Regions from separate parts of the Aminobacter sp. Y103A genome, predicted to be linked through region 1. Evidence: riboswitches for the same ligand, from Rfam matches in the RefSeq annotation. Region 1 holds a riboswitch; the other holds the start of a gene.
The links. Region 1 has a riboswitch for cobalamin ahead of Amn_RS04520 ((2Fe-2S) ferredoxin domain-containing protein). Riboswitches for the same ligand answer to the same signal wherever they lie in the genome.
Positions count from the first base shown of each region.

Region 1 (7,360 bases):
CCTGTCTGTGTTGATGGACGGATGTTTAGCAAGGACTCATAGATGAAGGCCAAACTGCTCGCTGCGGTGACGATGCTCGCAGTTGCCGGCTGTGCATCCCAGCCCGCCGACTATGCCACCACACTCTCTGCCAAGGATCCCAAATGGCGGTCAGCGGACTGCACGAAAGCTCGAGCTGAGGCGGCGAACTACGCAGCGCAAGAGAAAGAAACCCTGAGCGTATCGGCAGGGCTGCTGCTTGGCCCATACGGGCTCGGCATCGCCATGGCCGGCAAGGAGCATCGCGCCAAGATGCGCAAGAAATTCGCCCGGGACATGCATCTGAAATGCTCGAGCAAGCCCCTTCCTGCCAGCCTGGCGAGCAGCGCGGACACCGCGAAGCGGTAACTTCGGTCCTCACTGCCAACGGCGCGCATGTGCGGCAAGCTCGTCGCGCGCCTGCTCCAACGCTTTCGGCGAAGCGTTCGCCCACGCGGTGAGCCGCCGCCGCGCACATCATCGACACCTCCGATCGTCGCCTGTGGCTGTCGCGATTGCATGCCGGGCCACATTGGTGGGGTGCCCACGAAAACAGGCCAAAGCTGCTCTGCAATCATTCTGGCGACCCGCCTGGTGGCCGTTCCCAGCGTCTTCACGTTGGCGGTAACTCACGACACTCGCCGGTGTCCTGGCAACGCACCGGTGGACGGCCGCTCAGATTGCCCTGAACGGGCTCGACGCCGCTTGCGATCCAGCCGCTCTACACGAGAAGTTGAACGACCGCGCCGTCCGCTCGCTGGCGCTGGTTGACCTTACGTTAGGAACCTCTAAACGACCTACAGGCTCACCTCGTCCTTACCCCCCCTTGGACCACCCGAGCTTAGCGCCCGCCCTGCCCCCCCAATCAATGGGCGGGCGCGTCCCCTCGCACATCCGATGTCGCGCAGACAAGCTTATCAGCCGCGGACGCCTTCACATCGCAACTGCGAGCTTCCCGCTTCATATCGACGCCGGTTGCCGATTTTCATGTCGATATGCCTCGGGCAGGCGCCGTTCGCCTTGTGCGGTTTGCACAGAGGCAGCCGGCCCTGGCATTCCTGGGCTTATTCCGCTTGGGGTGCATGTCCATCTCCGGTCTCTACCAATGCGCCCCGATGGCGCACGGTCATGATCGGAAGGGCTGCTTGGCAATCGTCGTCCATCGCCGGACTATGTCCAGCAACGCCAAGCGATCGCAAGGCAGCGCATTGCTGGCCTAGGTACGTGTCCATCGACAACCCTTGACTTGCGTCTGCCCGCATATAGCTTGCCGCGCGGTTATGGTTCTTCTGCTTTCGGGCGGAAGCTAAGAGGGAATTCGGTGCGAAACCGAAGCTGCCCCGCAACTGTAAGCGGTGAGCCGCATTGCCGATTGTGTCACTGGCCGACGGCCGGGAAGGCAGGCAATGAGCCGAGACCCGCGAGCCAGGAGACCTGCCTGACCGAGTGATGTTCCGTGGGCGGGGTGTACCACCGGAGCGCAGGTTCGTGCAGGCGGCGCTATCGGCCATCGCCTTCCACCAACATGCGTTGCGACAATCCCGACCGCAGTCAGGCCAGGGATCGATCGTTTGCACAATACAGAAGTTGAGACCGCGCAGTCCCAGGCCAGACGTGCCATCGTGCTCGTCGCCAAGTCGGCCTTTGCTGCCGCGCCCTACAGGCAGATGCAGCAGCTCTGTGATCTCGCCGCGGCGTTGCCCGGCGTCGATCACACCAGCTTCGGCTTCACCGAACAAGGCACGCCGTCGCTGCGCGAGGCGCTTGCGGCACTTCGCCAGCAGGATTTCTCCGATATCCTCATCCTGCCGCTTATGCTGCCGATCGAGCCCAGCTTCAATGCCTGGCTCACCAAGTCGCTGCGCCGGTGGCAGACCGAGGACGCGGCACCTTGGCCGACGGTGCGCATCGCGCGGGGCCTCGCCGAAAGCCCGCTGCTGGCTGCAATGATGGCCGACCTCGTCACCGGTGCCGACGCGACGCCGCCCATCCCGCCGCTCGACAGGCTGGCGCCAGAGGGCTCGCTCGTGCCGGCGCAGAAACGCCGCGTGCTGGTCTGCCAGGGCGGCCCGTGCAATGCCGCCGGCGCGGACCTGATCTGGGGCCACCTGCGCAACCAGCAGGACCGCCAGAAGCTGCGCGTGACCGGCGACGGCACGATGAGCGCCAAATCGACCTGCCTTGGCCCCTGTAACCTGGCACCGGTGCTGCAGGTCTTTCCCGAAGGCACCTATTACGGCGGGGTCACCGAGGCCGCCGTCGACCGCATAGTCACCGAACATCTGCTCGGCGGCGCGGTGGTCGACGACTTTGCCTACCACCCCACCGGCCGCAAGCAGGTGCTGCGGTGAAGGCCCATTGAAAACAAGGGGGATCGTGTCGTTCCGCCACCACCTGCTTTTTGCCCCTGCCTTTTATCGGCCTGGACAGCGACATGCTGTTCTGCCGTGAACCTGATCTGGCACTGGAAGTTGCTGCGGCCGCCCTTCGGCTCCGTCGACGTCAAGGGCATGCGCACATATGGCCGCGACGACCGATCCTCGGGACGGTTATTGGCAGGCGCCGTCCCGGACCTTGGGCGTTAACTACGACCTGGTGCCAATGATCGAGACCACCGTCGACAAGGCTGGGGTCAAAGCGAGCTACGATGGCGGCCTCGTCGTGGTTCGGCGAGAAGACCGTATCCTCGGCTACTCGGCTATTTCGAGCGTTCGGTGGCAGCAAAGCTCGCGCCCAATGTCAGCCATCGTGTCGAGGCGGGCCACGGCGCGTTTCCGCCCGGGGAAGCGAGCTGTGGGACAGTTCGCAGGCCTGCCTGTCGCTGGCCATACCGGGCAGCGGCCTGACGATGCGCACCTTGTCGGCACCGCACAACTTTCCGCACCACCTGTTCGACCCGATTCCGGCCGAACAGCAACGCTTGCCGTTGTCGATCGTCAACTATCACGACGTCTTTACCAGGCACGGCGCGCAATCCGCTGCTCAACGTAACGGCGGATGTTCCCGCCGATATCCGCCACTGGCTGGAAGCCAAGGCTGAAACGCGCAGCAGCGGCAGCGGCGCCTGGGGTCGTCGGGCACAGGTCCGATGGGCTGACACAGCCTGTTGCGATCCACGTCAATCCATCGATCTAATTGACCCAAGGGAAACATCAGCGACTATTGCGCAGGGCTAGATCAGTTCAGTGGGCGGTGGCAGTCATGGCAATTCAAGTATCCTATTCGCGGCGTGATGTCCGCGAAGAGTTGATGCGTCGGCGCGAGACTTACATCGCGGCGCAGAGATCTCTGTCACCGCCTTCGCCGCGGGGATATGGCAACATGGAATGCGTCCATTGTCATAATCGCTTCATCGGCGTCACCGCTGCCGCCTGGAAGTTCGGCCTCTGCGACGACTGCCTGCATCACGACTGATTGTCCAGCCGGCGCAGCTCCCTTTGCGGGAGTTCCAGCGCCTGGATCGACTGCTGTGGAACTTCCGTGTCCGCGGCGTCCCAGGCACATTCTTGGGCGATCTACCTTCCCCGATGATCCGGCCAAACCCGCATCCCCAATAGCAGTGGGTCGCCGCCGCGGCCCACCGTCCGCACTCATATTTCGGGGTAATTCCAAACGTGCCTTGACCCTGAATTAGAAACTGCGCAACCTCGCCCGAAACGGAGGAGGCGGCTCGATCGTGGGGAAGCGATCCGGGCCGCAAATGGGAGCATCTATGTCCGACCAGATCGCGGCGTCGTCCGCCACGCCCGCAATTGCGCGCCGACCGCTTCTGGCCCGCATCGACTGGCTCAATTTGAGCGGCCTCGCCTTCTATCATGTCGTCGCGCTCTACGCCTTGCTGCCCTGGTTCTTCAGCTCTACCGGCGTCGTCCTCTGCATCGCCGGCATCTATGTCTTCGGCACGCTCGGCATCAACCTCTGCTACCACAGGCTTCTCACCCATCGCGGCTTCACCTGCCCGAAATGGCTCGAGCACGGGCTTGCGATCATCGCCGTCTGCGCCTTCCAGGACACGCCGGCGCGCTGGGTTGCGGTGCACCGCCGCCACCATGAGCACGCCGACGAGGAGCCGGATCCGCACAGCCCGATCGTCACCTTCCTCTGGGCCCATGTCGGCTGGCTGCTGGTCAAGTCGCCCGACATGGAGCGCATGCAGATCTACGGGCGCTACGCCAAGGACATCGTCCGCGACCCGTTCTACCGCAAGCTCGACAAGCCGCATGTCTATCTCGGCATCATCATCGCGTCCTGGGCAGCTTTCTTCGGCGGCGGCGTCGCCGCGAGCCTGATCACCGGCGGCACGACTGACGAGGCGATCCAGTTCGGCCTCAGCCTGCTCGTCTGGGGCGTGTTCGCGCGCACCGTGATTACCTGGCACATCACCTGGTCGGTCAATTCGGTCACCCATGTCTGGGGCTACCGCAACTACGACACGACAGACGACAGCACCAACAACGTCATCGTCGGCCTGCTCAGCAATGGCGAGGGCTGGCACAACAACCACCACGCCGACCCGCGCTCGGCCCGCCACGGCCACCACTGGTGGGAATTCGACGTCACCTACCTGACCATCAGGTTGCTCGGCGTGCTCGGACTGGCGAGCAAGATCGCAGAGCCGCGGAAGCGCGCCGACTAGCGCCGCCTCAAGAGGGGACAAAAAAGATCGCCGGCGAAGCTGTGCTTGCCGGCGATCGCAACTACGTCTCGGGTGGTTTCGCTAGGCTTGTTTCACCAGTCTGAGCAGTACGAGCAGGATCACCGCGCCGATGGTGGCATGGATGATGGCAGCTATGATGCCGGAGCCCAGGCTGATGCCGATCGTCGGAAGCAGCCAGCCGGCGATCAGCGCGCCGACGATACCGACCACGATGTTGCCGATCAGGCCGAAGCCGTAGCCCTTGACCAACTGGCCGGCGAGCCAGCCGGCAACGGCGCCGACGATCAGGAAGACGAGCAAGCTTTCGATACCCATTTGTCTCTCCAGGTTCTGGCGCATCGGCCGGAGCACGTCACGAGCCACGATGCGCAGTTGCAACGACCAGCGCATGATCGACAAGCAGGCAGCCAGAGATCATGCTGGAACAACAGGCTGGAGACGGGCCGACCTATCGGCCCGCCGTGGAAATGCCGCCCGTCAGGCGACCGCCGTGGTCTGATCCTCCACCGCGGCGCCGGGCGTGTTCTTCTTGATCGACTCGATCGCCTTCAGCGCCGATGCCTTGGCCGAATAGCCTTCCGAGCTGAACATCACCTCGCCATTGGAAGCCCTGAAGCGGAACCGAAACTCGCCGCCCTTGTCCTTGTAGACCTCGAATTTGTACATCGCATTTCCCCGTATGTGCCGATCCGCGACTCACGCCGCTGACGAATCGTCGCACGACGGCAACCCGAGGAAAAGCGCGAAGCGATTTTCGCGACGCAAACGCACCAATACAACCGCCAAGGCCCATCGCCGCTGCACCCGTCAGCCGCGCCAAGTGCGATCTCAGATGTCGCGGTCGGTCAGGCAGATGTGGCAGCAGCCGGAGCCATGGCCCGGCTTCCAGGTGACGTTTTCGAAGCGCACACCGGTCGCCTCGAACAGGCCGCGGTCGAAAGCGCCGGCGATCCGGCACAAGGTCGCCAGCCTGTCGTCGCCGACACCGGCCTCCACCCAGGCGTCCTTGAGCGGACAGCGCTTGACCTTGAAGGCGATGTGATGGTCGCTGCGCTCGACATCGGTGGGGTACATGCGCCCGCCATCCGGGCTGACGGCCAGGAAGGCCTCGCCGATGGCGCGCGCATCGTTCGGCCCGAAGCTGGCGAACGCCACCTGTGCGACCTCGCGGCCGCGCTTCTCGATCGCCCTTACCAGGACTTCTTCCGCCTTGGCGTCGCCAAGCTCGGCGGCAAGTTCATCCAGCATCAGCCGGTAGAGATCGGCGCGGTTGCGAAAGGCGGAGTCAAGTTCGGCAGCGAGCTTTTCGGCGCGCACGGCATGTTCGGTCACGAAACGGTCTCCTTGAAAACAGGCAACCTTGGGAACACAGGCAGTTCCGGCGTGGCCGCCACCAGCGCCCGGCCCGTGGCCAATGCGGGCGCGGCTATCACGGCGGCGGCGTCGCCCTCTTCGACGATACGGCCGCTGTCCATGATCGCGATGCGGTGGGCTACGGCGCGCACCGCACCAAGGTCGTGGGAGATGAAGAGATAGGCGACGCCCTCGTCCCGTTGCAGCTCGGCAAGCAGGTTGAGGATGTCGCCGCGCACCAGCACGTCCAGCGCCGACAACGCTTCGTCGAGCACGATCAGCGCCGGCCGGGTAGCAAGCGCGCGCGCGATCGCCACGCGCTGGCGCTGACCGCCCGATATTTCGTGCACGCGACGGCTGGCGAGCTCGGCGGCGAGACCGACACGCTCCAGCAGCGCTGCGATTGCCTTGGGTCGATCGGCGCGCCCGACGATGCCGTGAATGCGCAGCGGATCGTCGATCAGGCGGGCCACCGTGGCGCGCGGGTTGAATGCCGCCAGCGGATCCTGGAACACCATCTGCAGCTTCGTCCGGGTGGCCCTCAAGGCTGCCCCCCGCAATCCCAACAATTCCTCGCCGTTGAAGCGGATGCTGCCGGCATCGGGCTCGACCAGCCGCAGCAGGATACGCGCCACCGTCGACTTGCCCGAGCCGGAGGGTCCGACCAGCGCCAGCGTCTCCCCCGGCGCAATAGAAAAGGAAATGCCATCGAGGGCGGAGAAATCCCTGTCGCCGCGCCAGTAGCGCTTCGACAGCCCCTCGACCTGCAGCAGCGCGCTCATCGGCTGGCACCAGAATGGGCTTTCAGCCCCAGATGTGCCGCCAGCAGCGCGCGGCTGTAGTCGCTCCTTGGCCGCGCCAGCAACTCGGCCGTCGCCGCCATTTCGACCATGCGGCCGTGACGGAACACGGCGATGCGGTCGGCCAGGTTGGCGGCAAGTGCTATGTCATGGCTGACGAACAGCAGCGCCATGCCATCCTCGCCCACGAGCCGGCGGATCAGCGCCACGATCTCGGCCTGGACGATGGTGTCGAGCGCGCTCGTCGCTTCGTCGGCGATCAGCAGTTTCGGACACGCCACGATGGCCGCTGCGATCACCACGCGCTGTTTCTGTCCGCCCGACAACTGATGCGGATATGCCCGCGCCAGCGCCTCGGGCTCCGGCAATTTCACCCTGTCCAGCAGTTCGACCGCCAGCCGCCGTGCAGCACCCCAGTCGATGTCGAGATTGGCGTGCGCCACCTCGGCGACCTGGTCGCCGACCGACATGACCGGATCGAGGCTCGAAGCCGGATCCTGGAAGACGAAGCCGATGTCGCGGCCGTTGCGCG
Region 1 is NZ_AP017986.1:920,312-927,671, reverse strand. It holds gene Amn_RS04525 (hypothetical protein) at 43-387, shown strand; cobalamin riboswitch at 1,282-1,474, shown strand; gene Amn_RS04520 ((2Fe-2S) ferredoxin domain-containing protein) at 1,590-2,369, shown strand; gene Amn_RS04515 (hypothetical protein) at 2,666-3,058, shown strand; gene Amn_RS04510 (acyl-CoA desaturase) at 3,731-4,654, shown strand; gene Amn_RS04505 (GlsB/YeaQ/YmgE family stress response membrane protein) at 4,736-4,990, opposite strand; gene Amn_RS04500 (YegP family protein) at 5,153-5,341, opposite strand; gene Amn_RS04495 (L-2-amino-thiazoline-4-carboxylic acid hydrolase) at 5,504-6,007, opposite strand; gene Amn_RS04490 (ATP-binding cassette domain-containing protein) at 6,004-6,810, opposite strand; gene Amn_RS04485 (ABC transporter ATP-binding protein) at 6,807-7,360, opposite strand, start outside.

Region 2 (7,360 bases), 2.1 Mb from region 1:
CGAGCAAAAGAAAACATTGCATCTGCTGTTGACCCGCTTTCTCAGGCCGGGAGCAACGACATAGGCGAGACAGACGGGCACAGGCCGGCAAGGCTTGCCCCGGAAATCCTGGAAACCAGAACCAGCAAAGGATGCTGCGGCTCGCAGCGAAACTGTCATGAACACCTTGCGCCTTGCCAGGACACGCGCCCCGTTTGCCGGGCTGCAGCTGGCCAGTATCTTCTTCAGCCTGGGCAATGCAATCACCGCCATCGTCTATCCCTGGCTGGTCTACGACCTCACCGGCAGCGCCAGTTGGATGGGCATCGTCGCCTTCGTGACACTCGCTCCGGCTATTCTCGGCAGTGCGTTTGGCGGCCCTGTCGCCGAAAGACTCGGCATCCGCCAGACCGCCATGATCGCTGTCGGGCTCGGCTGCGCAGCGTCGATTGCCGCCGCCCTGCTCTACGGCTTCGGCATGCTGACCATCGGTGCACTCGTCGCGCTTGCCTTGCTCGGCGCCATATTCGACGGCCCCGGCAGCGTCGCGATCGAATCCCGCGTTCCCGAAATCGCGCGTCTGGCGCGCATGCCGCTGCTGCGCGCCAATGCCATCGACGACCTTGTCGACAACGGCGCTGCCATCGTCGGGCCGGCGATCGCTGCCTTGCTGGTGGCGATCGTCGAGACCTCTACGCTGTTGTGGATCATCGCCGCACTCAACATCGTGACCGCATTGATGACCGCGCTCAGCCTGCCCCAGTTCCGCCTGCGGCAGATGTCCTCAACCGCGTCCACTGAACTGGCTGGCGCGATGCGCATCATCTTCGGATCGGTCCGCCTGCGGACGGCCCTGCTGCTGGCAAGCCTTGGCACCGGCACCTTCGTCGCACTCGAAAATGTTGCCCTGCCGGCAATTCTGCGCGCCGAAGGGCAGTCGGCTTCGACATTGGGACTCTATCTCACCGCCGCCGCGGCCGGTGCGATAGCGGTCAACCTTGCAATGGCCGTAATCGGCGGTCGGCCCGCCTTGCGCAGTGTCTTCGTTGCCGCCTTCGTCGGCCTGGCCGCCGGCGTCATCATGCTCGTGATCGACCGCGCGGTGCCCACGCTGATTGCATCAGGTGCAGTTCTCGGCATCGCCGCCGGCCCGCTCTCGCCTGTTTTCACCACCCTGTTGCAGACCAGTGCGCCGAAGAACCTGCGCGCCCATGTCATCGGCGCATCGATCGGAATGATCCTCGTCACGGCCCCGCTTGCCGCTCTCGTTGTCGGTGCCGCGCTGGATCTGTTCGGCCCGACAGCTGTTCTATCGGCATGCGCGGCCATGCTTGCCGCCTGCGCGGTCATCGGCGCGCTCGCCCTCGGTCCGGACGAAGCTGAGTAGGGGGCCGTCAGGCAGTTGGCAGCAGGGCGCCGGTCAGGCGGCGCCAACCCGGAGCAGATCGTGGAAGTGGATGATGCCGACAGGCTTGTCGCCTTCGACCACCGGGATGGCGCTGATGTTGTGCTCGTTGAGCATTGCCGTCGCAGTGCCCGCCAGCATCTGCGGCGGTACCGTCTTGGGCTGTCGGGTCATGATGTCCTCGACATTGGTCTCGGCGAGATTTCGATCGAGATTGCGCGCCAGGTCACCGTCGGTGACGATGCCGGCCAGCCGGCCCTGCTCGTCGACGACAACGACGCAACCGAAACGCTTCTTGGACAGTGTCTTTACTGCCTCCGGCATCTTGGTGCCGACGGCGACGATCGGCATTTCCTCGCCCTTGTGCATCAGGTCGCCGACCGGCATCAGGCTCGCGCCGAGCTGGCCGCCGGGATGGAAGGTGCGGAAATGATCGGCAGTGAAGCCGCGCGCCTCGAGCAAAGCTACGGCCAGCGCGTCGCCGACGACGAGTTGCAGCAGCGTCGACGTCGTCGGCGCAAGACCGTGCGGACAGGCTTCCGGCGCCCGGGGCAATGACAGGACGACGTCGGCCTGACGCGCCAAGGCGGACGTATCGCCGGCCGTCAGCGCAATCAGCGGGATCGAAAAGCGCCTCGAATAGGCAACGATACCCTTGAGCTCTGCTGTTTCACCCGACCAGGAGAGTGCGACGATCGCGTCTTCCCTGGTGATCATGCCGAGATCGCCGTGAATGGCTTCCGAAGGATGGACGAAATAGGCCGGAGTCCCGGTGGAGGCCAAGGTCGCCGCCAGCTTGGAGCCGATATGCCCACTTTTGCCGACGCCGGTGATGATCGCCCGGCCGCTGAGCTGGCCCAGGATCGAGACAGCCCTGGCGAATGGCTCGGCGAGCGGGCCTTCAAGCGCTGCGACAAGCGCGGCGATGCCGGCCTGCTCGATGGTGACGGTGCGGAGCGCGGAGGCGATCGACGCCTGCCCGTCCGGCTCTTTTTTCAGCGATCCAGCGTGCATGGCGCATGCGTTAGCGCGTCGGCGTGCGGCTGTCCATGATTATCCGCCCAAAACGAGGCCTCTCAGGGCGTGCGGGAAACGCTCCGTTAACCATGGCGATTTACCAGTTGGTAAGTGCGACGCCCTTGCGTCGGCGAAGCAGTGGGAAAGATGGCGCAGATCAGGCCGGAGCAACGGACACAGACCACGGCACTCCGCATCTTGCTGGCGACGGCAAGCGTGGCGACGTTGCTGTGCGCCGCACCGCTGCATGCCCAGGAAACCGCCTTGCGCGGACCGGTCAGCGAAGACGACATCAACAACACCCTGCGGCTTTACAAAAGGCGCCCTGCGGCCGAGCAGGCGCAGGACCAGGCACCGGCCTACCAGCCGGTCAGCCCCGGCGCGATTCCAACCCAGGCTGACGCTGAGGCCACCGATTTGTTCAGCGAACCGCCCAACGCCGACGGCACATCGGCCGGCTCCTTGCCATCCGCCCGTCCGCCCACGACCGCGCGCCAGCGCGCCCGCGAGGCACGCGAGCGGCTGGCCGGCACCGCCGCGCCGACGGCTGCCGAGCGGCCAGCAGTGCCGGCAGCCGACGAAGAGCTGACCACCGGCACCGTGCGCCAGGGCACCGTCGATTCCGAAACGGAGATCGAGAACGGACCCGAAGCCGAGCGCCAGCGCGCCATCGAAGGCCGCAGGCCTCAGCCGGATGCGAACCCGTTCGAGCCGACTGGCATCCGTTTCGGCACCTTCGTTCTGAAGCCGAGCCTTGAACAGGGCGTCACCGCGACGTCGAATGCGGATTCCAGCTTTAACGGAAAGTCGGCCGTTCTGTCCGAGACGACTCTCAGGCTGAACGCCGCGTCCGATTGGGAGAGCCATTCGGCGACCATCGACGCCTATGGCAACTACCGAAAATCCATCTCCGGCCAGGAGGTCAAGGATCTCAGCGGCGGCATCGACGGGCGGCTGCAGCTCGATCTCGCCGACGACATGCGCGCATTGGCGCGGCTCGGCTACAGCATGCGCCCGGAATCGACGTCGTCGCCCGTGGTCATCTCCGGCACCGCCGAGCGGCCGACCCTGCACACGCTGAACGGCGCGCTGGGTGTCGAAAAGGCCGTCGGCAAGTTCCGCTTCGGAGTGACCGGCGAAGCTGTCGACGAAAGCTACAGCGACGCCGAACTGACCGACGGCACCACGCTCTCACAGAAGGACCGCGACTCCAGGCTCTATACCGGCAAGGTCCGCGTCGGCTACGAGGTCTCACCGGCGTTGACGCCCTTTGGCGAGGTCGAATTCGGCCGCCGGGTCTATGACCTGCGCTTCGACACCGCCGGTTTCGAGCGCTCGTCCAAGCGTACCGGCGCCCGCGCCGGCGTCGAGATCGACATGGGCGAAAAATTCGGCGGCGAGATTTCGGCCGGCTGGATTTCGGAGGATTTCGACGACGACCGGCTGAAGACGGTTTCCGCCGCGACGATTGCCGCTGATCTCAGATGGTCGCCGATGCGCGGCACGATCGTCGGCCTGACCGGCGAAACCCTGGTCGAAGGTTCGACCACTGCCGGCGACAGCGGTTCGGTGCTCTACAACGGCCGCCTCAGCGTCGAACGGCAGATCCGTTCCAACCTGACTGCATTCCTCGCCGGCGGCGTCGGCTACCGCGACTATGCCAGCTCGAACGACCACGAGCTGAGGCTCAGCGCCGAAGCGGGCCTGACCTGGTGGCTCAACCGCTACGCCGGCCTGACCGGCAAGCTGCGCCATGAGACCTTCGACAGCACCTTGCCGTTCCGCGACGCCAAGACCAACAGCGTCTTCGTCGGGTTGAAAATCCAGCGCTAACCTGCTTGGGGCAAACCGCCGATCGCGGCGGCTGCGGCCCTCAAGGCCGTCTCCCCCTGCCCCGCATAGACCTCGCTCATGATCAGCTCGGCAAGCGGCAGACGGCATCCCCAGCCATGGCGCTCGAGATCGGGCTTGTCGGCGAATTCGCTGACGTGGCCGACGCAGAGATAGGCCACCGGCACGACGTGATCGGGAATGCCTAGCAACTGCTTCAGCGCCTCGCGATCGAGGATGCTGACCCAGCCGACGCCTATGCCCTCGGCACGCGCGGCGAGCCAGAAATTCTGAACTGCGCAGACGGTGCTGAAGAGGTCCATCTCGGGATTGTGCCATCGCCCGAGCGGAGAGTTTGCCGAACGGCTGCGGTCGCAGGTGATGACCAGGTTGAGCGGGCTTTCGCAGATGCCTTCGAGCTTGAGCTTGCGGTACAGCTCCCGCCGCTCCTCGGCGATCTCAGGCAGTTCCTGCTGCCGCGCCGCAAAGAACAGGTCGCGGACCCGCTCGCGTCGTTCGCGATCTCTGATGACGATGAAGTTCCACGGCTGCATGAAGCCGACCGACGGCGCGTGATGGGCAGCCAGCAGCAGCCGCGCCAGCACATCGTCGTCGATCGGATCAGGCAGAAAATGGCTGCGAACGTCGCGGCGCGTGAAGATGGCGCGGTAAACGGCATCCTGTGCGGCGATATCGAAACAGCCTGAAGCGGCCTTCAACTGGTCAGCAAGCATCGCATATCCCCTGGCGAGCATGTCGGTTCCCTCCGCCTGACCATGCGGAGGTCGATGTCTGCCGGGCCGGTCTTCTGGCTCGAGTTCAACCCGTCTGCGGCGCCTTCCCGTTGGATGAACAGTGGCCTCTGCCGATACGGTCCCTCTTACAGCGTTGGGCACGCCACGGATTTGCACCGTGTTCCCGATTCTCCCGCATCGCTGCGGGCACCTGGCAGGGTATTTCTAGCGGCAGCAGCGGCCGAAAGCCATCGCACCGTGCGTCCAATCCTGACGCACAGGCGACATGTGGCTTATTTGCCCAGCTTGATCTCGCCGAGCAGCCCTTCGATGACGCCGGCCATGCTCCTGCTGAGATCGGAGCGCGACAAGGCAAAGGCAACGTTGGCTTCGACGAAACCTTCCGGCGAGCCGCAGTCGAAGGTGCGGCCGCGATAATGATAGCCGTAGAAGGACTGCATCTTCTCGAGCTTGAGCATGGCGTCGGTCAGCTGGATCTCGTCGCCAGCGCCACGCTCCTGGCTTGCCAGGATCTTGAAAATCTCCGGCTGCAGAATGTAGCGGCCATTGATGAACAGGTTCGAGGGTGCCGTGCCCTGCTTGGGCTTTTCCACCATGCCCTCGATCTCGAAGCCGGTGTGAACCGACTTGCCCTTGCCGACGATGCCGTATTTGTGCGCCTCGGCCGGGTCGCATTCCTGGACGGCGATGATGTTGTTGCCGGTTTCGGCATAGAGCTCGACCATCTCGCGCATGCAGCTCTTTTCCGACTGCATGATCATGTCGGGCAACAGCAGCGCGAAGGGCTCGTCGCCGACCAGCTCGCGCGCACACCACACTGCGTGGCCAAGGCCGAGCGGTACCTGCTGTCGCGTGAACGAGGTCTGGCCCGGGGCCGGCTGCAACCGCTGCAGGCGCTCCAGTTGCTCGGTCTTGCCGCGCTGGGCCAGCGTATCATAAAGTTCGAACTGGACGTCGAAATGGTCTTCGATGACCGCCTTGTTGCGGCCGGTGACAAAGATGAAATGTTCGATGCCCGCTTCGCGCGCCTCGTCGACCACGTACTGGATCACAGGGCGATCGACCACAGTCAGCATTTCCTTGGGGATAGACTTGGTGGCAGGCAGAAAACGCGTGCCAAGGCCCGCGACCGGAAAAACTGCCTTGCGAACTCTTTTCATTGCGTGGTCGTCCGATAGAGGGATGTATCGGACGCCAACTTTGCCACGCCCGAATTGATGAATACTGAATGCGTTCACATATTCAGCGACAGCGGGCAAGACCATTGATCACGCGATCTTGATTGTCCGAACAGCTAGGTGGACAATCCCTCAACCCGCTTTTCGTTCCCCAACGGGTCTATGGTAAACTGATTGATAACCGGCATCGGCGATGAATCGTGTTTCTGATCTCTCCAAGGAGGAAAGAATGCCCCTTCGCAAGACCGCCAAAGGCCTCCTGAGCGCCGCTGCCCTTTCGCTGGCATTGATGCTTCCGGCCGGCCCGGCGGCCGCCGAAGCCGGTTTCCAGCGCTGGGTGGCGAGCTTCCGCTCCGTCGCCGCAGACAACGGGATTTCCGGTTCGACCTATGACCGCGCCTTTCGTGGCGTGACCTCGGCCGACCCCGAAGTACTTGAAAAGGCCCGCTTTCAGCCCGAATTCACCGCGCCCGTCTGGGACTATTTCGACAATCGCGTCCATGACCAGTCAATTGCTGTCGGTCGCGAGATGGCGCGCAAGTGGAAACCTTGGCTCGACCGCATCGAGGCCAAGTATGGCGTCGACCGCTACATCCTGCTCGCCATCTGGTCGATGGAATCGAACTACGGCGAGATTCTCAAGAACGACAAGGTGATGCGCAATGTCGTGCGCTCGCTGGCGACGCTCGCCTATGGCGACCAGCGCCGGGCGAAGTTCGCCCGCACCCAGCTGATCGCGGCGCTGAAAATCCTGCAGCGCGGCGACATCGACGAAAGTCACCTCGTCGGCTCCTGGGCCGGCGCGATGGGCCACACCCAGTTCATCCCGACCAGCTACCAGGCCTACGCGGTCGATGCCGACGGCAATGGCAAGCGCGACATCTGGAACTCCGTGCCCGACGCGCTCGCCACCGCAGCCAACCTTCTGAAGAAGAACGGCTGGCAGGCCGGTAAGACCTGGGGTTACGAAGTGGTGCTGCCCGAGGGTCAGAAGTTCCCGACGGGATCGCTGACGCTCGACAAATGGGCATCGCTCGGCATCGAACGCGCCAACGGCAAGGCCTTCAAGCGCGGCTCCGACGTTGCCACCCTCAAGGTGCCGGACGGCCGCGGCGGACCGGCCTTCCTGATGACCAAGAATTTCTCGGTCATCAAGCGCTACAACAACGCCGACAAATACGCGCTCGCCGTCGGCC
Region 2 is NZ_AP017986.1:4,455,070-4,462,429, forward strand. It holds gene Amn_RS21865 (TetR/AcrR family transcriptional regulator) at 1-64, shown strand, start outside; gene Amn_RS21870 (MFS transporter) at 158-1,366, shown strand; gene Amn_RS21875 (KpsF/GutQ family sugar-phosphate isomerase) at 1,400-2,398, opposite strand; gene Amn_RS21880 (outer membrane beta-barrel protein) at 2,549-4,234, shown strand; gene bluB (5,6-dimethylbenzimidazole synthase) at 4,231-4,965, opposite strand; cobalamin riboswitch at 5,013-5,195, opposite strand; gene galU (UTP--glucose-1-phosphate uridylyltransferase GalU) at 5,259-6,146, opposite strand; gene Amn_RS21895 (lytic murein transglycosylase) at 6,394-7,360, shown strand, end outside.
Region 2: linked by a shared signal. The riboswitch ahead of bluB (5,6-dimethylbenzimidazole synthase) and the one ahead of Amn_RS04520 ((2Fe-2S) ferredoxin domain-containing protein) in region 1 are both predicted to bind cobalamin.